Linked DNA regions of Cupriavidus necator. The protein of the gene in region 1 binds, or shares a complex with, the protein of each later gene. Links are inferred from orthologs where the notes say so. Each region holds a gene or a part of one and is shown on either strand. Other genes may lie near its edges.

What was found. Proteins that work in one complex are often made in the same cells at the same time.
Region 2: the proteins of holA (region 1) and dnaN are in contact, whole or in part, in a cryo-EM structure (PDB 8GIZ), measured with the Escherichia coli proteins. The link is inferred for Cupriavidus necator from one-to-one orthologs.

Annotation. Positions count from the first base shown.
Region 1 is NZ_CP066018.1:2,168,334-2,171,389, reverse strand. What follows is about bases 6-2,989. They hold holA (DNA polymerase III subunit delta), read right to left. Parts: upstream 2,035-2,989; coding sequence 976-2,034; downstream 6-975. Other genes in these bases: leuS (leucine--tRNA ligase), read right to left, coding at 2,592-2,989; I6H87_RS10140 (LPS-assembly lipoprotein LptE), read right to left, coding at 2,042-2,557; I6H87_RS10150 (glutamate-5-semialdehyde dehydrogenase), read right to left, coding at 6-887. Also shown: more of I6H87_RS10150, read right to left, coding at 1-5; more of leuS, read right to left, coding at 2,990-3,056. UniProt on the Escherichia coli protein: Part of the beta sliding clamp loading complex, which hydrolyzes ATP to load the beta clamp onto primed DNA to form the DNA replication pre-initiation complex.
Region 2 is NZ_CP066018.1:1,509,534-1,512,499, forward strand. The notes cover bases 60-2,953. They hold dnaN (DNA polymerase III subunit beta), read right to left. Parts: upstream 2,118-2,953; coding sequence 1,002-2,117; downstream 60-1,001. Other genes in these bases: gyrB (DNA topoisomerase (ATP-hydrolyzing) subunit B), read right to left, coding at 60-772; dnaA (chromosomal replication initiator protein DnaA), read right to left, coding at 2,485-2,953. Outside these bases: more of gyrB, read right to left, coding at 1-59; more of dnaA, read right to left, coding at 2,954-2,966. UniProt on the Escherichia coli protein: Confers DNA tethering and processivity to DNA polymerases and other proteins. Acts as a clamp, forming a ring around DNA (a reaction catalyzed by the clamp-loading complex) which diffuses in an ATP-independent manner freely and bidirectionally along dsDNA.

The sequences.
Region 1 (3,056 bases):
GGACACACGCGCAGCTCGACGCCCTTCTCCTGGTAGATGCGGCACAGCGGCGGCAGCGCGGCGGCGGCGATGTCCTGCGACACCAGCAGCGTCTCCATGGTGTTGCACGGCGCATAGCGCTGCGTCTTGGCGTTGTCGCAGACGCGCACGGCCTTGTCCAGGTCGGCATCGGCGTCGATATAGACGTGGCAGATGCCGTCCAGGTGCTTGATCATCGGCACGCGCGCTTCTTCCATCAGCCGCGCGATCAGGCTCTTGCCGCCGCGCGGCACGATCACGTCGACGTATTCGGTCATGGTGATCAGCCGGCCCACGGCAGCGCGGTCAGTGGTCTCGATCACCTGCACCGCCTCGGACGGCAGGCCGGCCGCGGACAGGCCCTCGGCCACCAGCGCCGCCAGCGCGGTGTTGGATTCGATTGCTTCGGAGCCGCCGCGCAGGATGGTGGCGTTGCCCGACTTCAGGCACAGCGCCGCGGCGTCGATGGTCACGTTCGGGCGCGACTCGTAGATGATGCCGATCACGCCCAGCGGCACGCGCATCTGGCCGACCTGGATGCCGGTCGGGCGGAACTTCATGTTCGAGATCTCGCCGATCGGGTCGGCCAGCGCGGCGATCTGCCCCAGGCCCGCGGCCATGGTGGCGATGGCCTTGTCCGACAGCGTCAGGCGGTCGATGAAGGCGGCGTCCTGGCCGTTGGCGCGGGCGCGTTCAACGTCACGCGCGTTGACCGCCTTGAGCTTGTCGGCATCGCGGCGGATGGCCGCGGCGATGGTCAGCAGCGCGCGGTTCTTGTCGGCCGTGGAGGCACGCGCCATGGCGCGCGACGCGGCGCGGGCCTGGCGGCCGACGCGGTCCATGTATTGATTGAGGTCGAGCTCGTTCATGTCAGTGGCCCTGGGGTGGTGGCCGTCAGTGTGTTTTCCGTCCCCCCGCCGCACGCGGCGGGGGAAGCAAACCTGTGGAGTTGCGCGTTCAGCGCGCGATCATCAGGGCAAGCTGCTGCAGCCCGTCCCATGGTTCCGCCGGCAGCGGGCTGCCGCCCGGTGGCGGCAGGTCCGACAGGCCCTTGACCTGGCGGTCCAGCCGCGCCGCCAGTGCCAGCGCCGCTTCCAGCCTTGGCTGCGCCAGGCGCTGCGCGGCCTGCGGCACCAGCCGCTCGCGCGGGCCCCAGACGCGCAGTTCGCGCATCAGCACACCCGCCGGCTTGCCAGCCGCCAGCCCTTGCCGGACCTTGGATAATACGCGAATTTCCTCGGTCAGCGCCCACAGCACCAGCACCGTGGCCTCGCCCTCGCCGCGCAGCCCTTCGAGCATGCGCACCAGCCGCGGCACGTCGCCAGAGAGCATCGATTCAGACAGCTTGAACACGTCATAGCGGGCCACATTCAGCACCGCATCGTGCACCTGGTCGAAGGTGAGCTCGCCGGGCGGGTACAGCAGCCCCAGCTTCTGGATTTCCTGGTGCGCCGCCAGCAGGTTGCCCTCGACCTTGTCGGCGATGAACTGCAGCGCACGTCGGCCCGGCTCGCCGCCTTCGACGCGTTGCTGCTGCAGCGACAGCCGCTCGCCGACCCAGGCCGGCAGCCGGGTGCGGTCCACGGAGTCGACCTTGATCGACACGCCGGCGCCTTCCAGCGCCTGGAACCAGGCCGACTTGGACGCGGCAAAATCCAGCCGCGGCAGCGTCACCAGCAGCACCACGTCGGGCGACGGCTGGGCGGCCACGGCGCGCAGCGCCTCGCCGCCGTCCTTGCCGGGCTTGCCCGACGGGATGCGGAGTTCAACGATCTTGCGGTCGCCAAAGAGCGACATCGACTGCTGCGCCTCGACTAGCTGGCCCCAGTGGAAGCCGCGCTCGGCCACCAGCACGTCGCGCTCGGAGAAGCCGGCTTCGCGCGCCGCGGCGCGCAGGCGGTCGACGGCTTCCAGCACCAGCAGGTGTTCGTCGCCATGTACCACGTACAGCGGTGCCAGGCCCTTGGCCTTGGCCTGCCTCAGGTGCGCGTCGAGCCCGTCGAGCTTGAGCTGCATGCCGTGATCAGATGGCCTTGACGGCGGCCAGCCGGCGCATCAGCTGCTGCACGATATCGCGCTGCATGTCGCGGTACAGCTGCTGCTCTTCGTAGTCCTTGGCCAGCGTGTTGGCTTCGTTGTAGGTCAGGTCGCGGGTCAGCACCAGCTGCGACGGCGCGATCAGTTCATTGCCGGCGGGGTCGCGCAGGCGGAAGGTGAAACGCTGCGTCAGGCGGTATTCACGCACCACGCCCTCGGTCGTGATCGACAGGATCGACTTGGTGCGGGTGTCCTGCAGCACGTCCAGCAGGGCGTCGGCCTCTTTCTGGTCGGCTACCACCTGGGTGTCGGAACCGCCGCGGATGGCGCGGCGCAGGTCCGCGCCCATCAGCGAATTGGCCGGAATCCCGATATAGAGCCGCTTGAAGGCGAAATCCGCGTTGCCGCGCATGTGGAAGCCGCAACCGGCCAGCAGGCCCGTTGCCGGCACTGCCAGCATTGCCGCGAGCACCTTGCGGCGCCCCATGTTCAGTCGCTTCATTCTTGGCGATTCCTTGTCAGGTTCCGGGGCCAGCTTACAACACCACGTTGACCAGGCGGCCGGGTACCACCACGATCTTCTTCGGCGCCTTGCCCTCGGCAAACTTGGCCACGGTCTCGCTGGCGGCGGCGGTTGCCTCGATCGCGGCGCGGTCGGCTTCGGCGGGCACGGTGATGCTGCCGCGCACCTTGCCGTTGATCTGCAGCACCAGTTCGATCTCGCTGCGCACCAGCGCGGCTTCATCGACCTGCGGCCACGGCGCGTCGAGCAGGTCGCCGGCTTCGGCGGCGTAGCCCAGCTGGTCCCACAGGCCGTGGGTGACGTGCGGCACCACCGGGTACAGCACGCGCAGCAGGATGCCGAAGCACTCGCGGCGCGCGGCCGGCGAAGCCGTCTTGGCGTCGTCCAGCGCGTTCAGCATCTTCATCGTGGCGGACACCACGGTGTTGTACTGGATGCGCTGGTAGTCGTAGTTGGCCTGCTTGAGCACGCCGTGGAT
Region 2 (2,966 bases), 660 kb from region 1 along the record:
TGATGTATTCGACAAAACCCTTCACGCCGCCGGAGAAGGCAAAGTCTTCTTCCTTGCCAGTGCGCTGGTCGACCAGCTTGATATGCACGCCGTTGTTCAGGAACGAGAGCTCGCGGATGCGCTTGGAGAGGATCTCGTAGTGGAACTCGACGTTGGTGAAGATCTCTTCGTCGGCCAGGAAGTGGACTTCGGTGCCGCGCTTGTCGGTGGCGCCGATGATCTTCATCGGGGAGACTTCAACGGGCTGGCCGTCGGGGCCGGTCACGGTCTCGACGATACGGTTCTGCACGTCGCCCTTGGCGAATTCGATCAGGTGGACCTGGCCGTCGCGGCGCACGGTCAGGCGCAGCCACTTGGACAGCGCGTTCACGCAAGACACGCCCACGCCGTGCAGGCCGCCAGACACCTTGTAGCTGTTCTGGTTGAACTTGCCGCCGGCGTGCAGCTCAGTCATGGCGATTTCCGCCGCGCTGCGCTTGGGTTCGTGCTTGTCGTCGAACTTGACCAGGGGCGGGATGCCGCGGCCGTTGTCGACGATGGAGATCGAGTTGTCGCTGTGGATGGTGACCTGGATCTCGGTGCAGTAGCCGGCCAGCGCTTCGTCGATGGAGTTGTCCAGCACCTCGAAGACAAGGTGGTGCAGGCCGGTGCCGTCGGAGGTATCACCGATATACATGCCCGGACGCTTGCGTACCGCCTCCAGGCCTTCCAGGATCTGGATCGAAGAGGCTCCGTAGGTGTTTTCCTGCTGCGGGTTCTGCTGTTCGGTCATGTCTTTCTACTCACGGCAATGGCGGAATTCGGGCCGGGCCGGCATAGCGGCGGGGCGCGAAAAGGTCCGCATGGCGGGTTACTAAAAACGGCAAAAGGGGCGGATCGTCGTTTCGATCCTGCCCCCGCTGCGGGATGGTCATCCCCAGGACTTCCCGGCCTGGGCCGGGTGTCGTTGCGTGCCGTTTGCTGCTCCGGTTCTTGTCTGGTCTGGTCCTGTTACCGGATCATCAGATGCGCATCGGCATGACGACGTACTTGAAGTTGTCGTCTTCCGGCACGGTAATCAGCGCACTCGAATTCGAGTCGCCGAGGCTGACCTGCACCTGCTCGCTCTTCAGGTTGGCAAGCACGTCAAGCAGGTAGGTCACGTTGAAGCCGATATCGAGCGCGTCGCCCGAGTAATCGAGTTCCAGCTCTTCCTGCGCCTCTTCCTGGTCGGCGTTGGTGGAGCTGATCTTGAGCATGTGCGTGTCGAGGATGCAGCGCACGCCCTTGAATTTGTCGGTCGTCAGGATCGCGGTGCGTTGCAGCGCCTGCTGCAGCCGCACACGGTCGATGGCGAAGGCGTTCTTGTAGCCCTTGGGAATCACGCGCTGGAAGTCAGGGAACTTGCCTTCCACCAGCTTGGAGATCAGTTCGATATTGGCGAACGTGAACTTGACCTGGTTGGCGGCCAGTTGCACCTGCACCGGATCGTCGTTGTCTTCCAGCAGGCGCTGCAGTTCCAGGATGGTCTTGCGCGGGATGATGACTTCCTGGCGCGCGCCCACGCCGACGGCTTCGGTTTCCAGCTCAACGCCGCAGTAGGCCAGGCGGTGGCCGTCGGTGGCGACTGCCATCACCTTCTTGCCTTCCACCACCAGCAGCATGCCGTTCAGGTAGTAGCGGATGTCCTGCTGCGCCATGGCGAAGTGGACCATCGCCAGCAGGTGCTTGAAGGTCTTCTGCGGCAGGCTGACGCTGGCGTTGAATTCGCTGGCTTCGGCAACGGTCGGGAATTCCTCGGCGGCCAGCGTCTGCAGTGCGAAGCGGCTCTTGCCGGATTGCACGGTCATGCGCTTGTCGTTGAGCGACAGGGCCACGTCGCCGTCAGGCATGGCGCGCAGGATGTCCAGCAGCTTGCGCGCGGCCACGGTGGTGGCAACGCTGTCGCTGCCTACGCCGCATTCGGCGTGCGTGGTGATCTGGATCTCGATGTCGGTCGAGAGGAAGGAAACGTTGGACCCGGACTTGCGAATCAGCAGATTGGCCAGGATCGGGAGGGTGTGGCGGCGCTCCACGATGCCGCTCACGATTTGCAGCGGACGCAGCAGGTTGTCTCGCGAGGTTTTGACCAATTGCATTGAATTTATCCTTCGTCGTTTGTAATCGGCGACCGCAGAACGCAAACAACTCCGAATTCACTTAGGAATCAAGGAGTTAATATGCCATTGTACCAAGGATAAGCCGCTGCGGTGAAGCGGGGCGGGACCGGCCGGGGGGCCAGCTGTGCCCAAAAAGCCACGCTGGCGCTGCCCGTACTTGCCATCCCGTCCCGACTCACCGCAAAGCCTTATCAGTGGCCATTTTCCGGACACTTGCCCCGGCGACGCTGACGTTAATTCCCCAGGCGCCACGGGATGTCCGTGGCGCGCACCCTACAGTATGCCAGCCCCGAGGGGCCGACCCTTCAAAACGCCTTCCCGGGGGTCCCCGGGCATCGGCCATGCATCAGCCCTTGAGCGTTTGCTCCAGCACGTGCAGTTCATGGTTGAGCTGCGCGTCCTTGCTGCGTTCGTCGGCGATCTTGCGCACGGCATGCAGCACGGTGGTGTGGTCGCGGCCGCCAAAGAGCTCGCCGATTTCGGGCAGGCTCTTCTGCGTCAGCTCCTTGGCCAGGTACATCGCAATCTGGCGCGGCCGTGCAATATTGGCAGGGCGCTTTTTCGAATACATGTCAGCGACCTTGATGTTGTAGAAATCCGCGCAGGTCTTCTGGATGTTCTCCACGGAGATCTGGCGGTTCTGCACAGTCAGCAGGTCCTTGAGCGCTTCGCGCGTCACCTCGATGGTGATGTCCTTGCCGTGGAAGTTGCTGAACGCCAGGATCTTGCGCAACGCGCCTTCCAGCTCGCGCACGTTTGAGCGCAGGTGCTTGGCGACAAAGAAGGCAACCTCTTCGGGCACGTTGACGTTTTCCGCGGCGGCCTTCT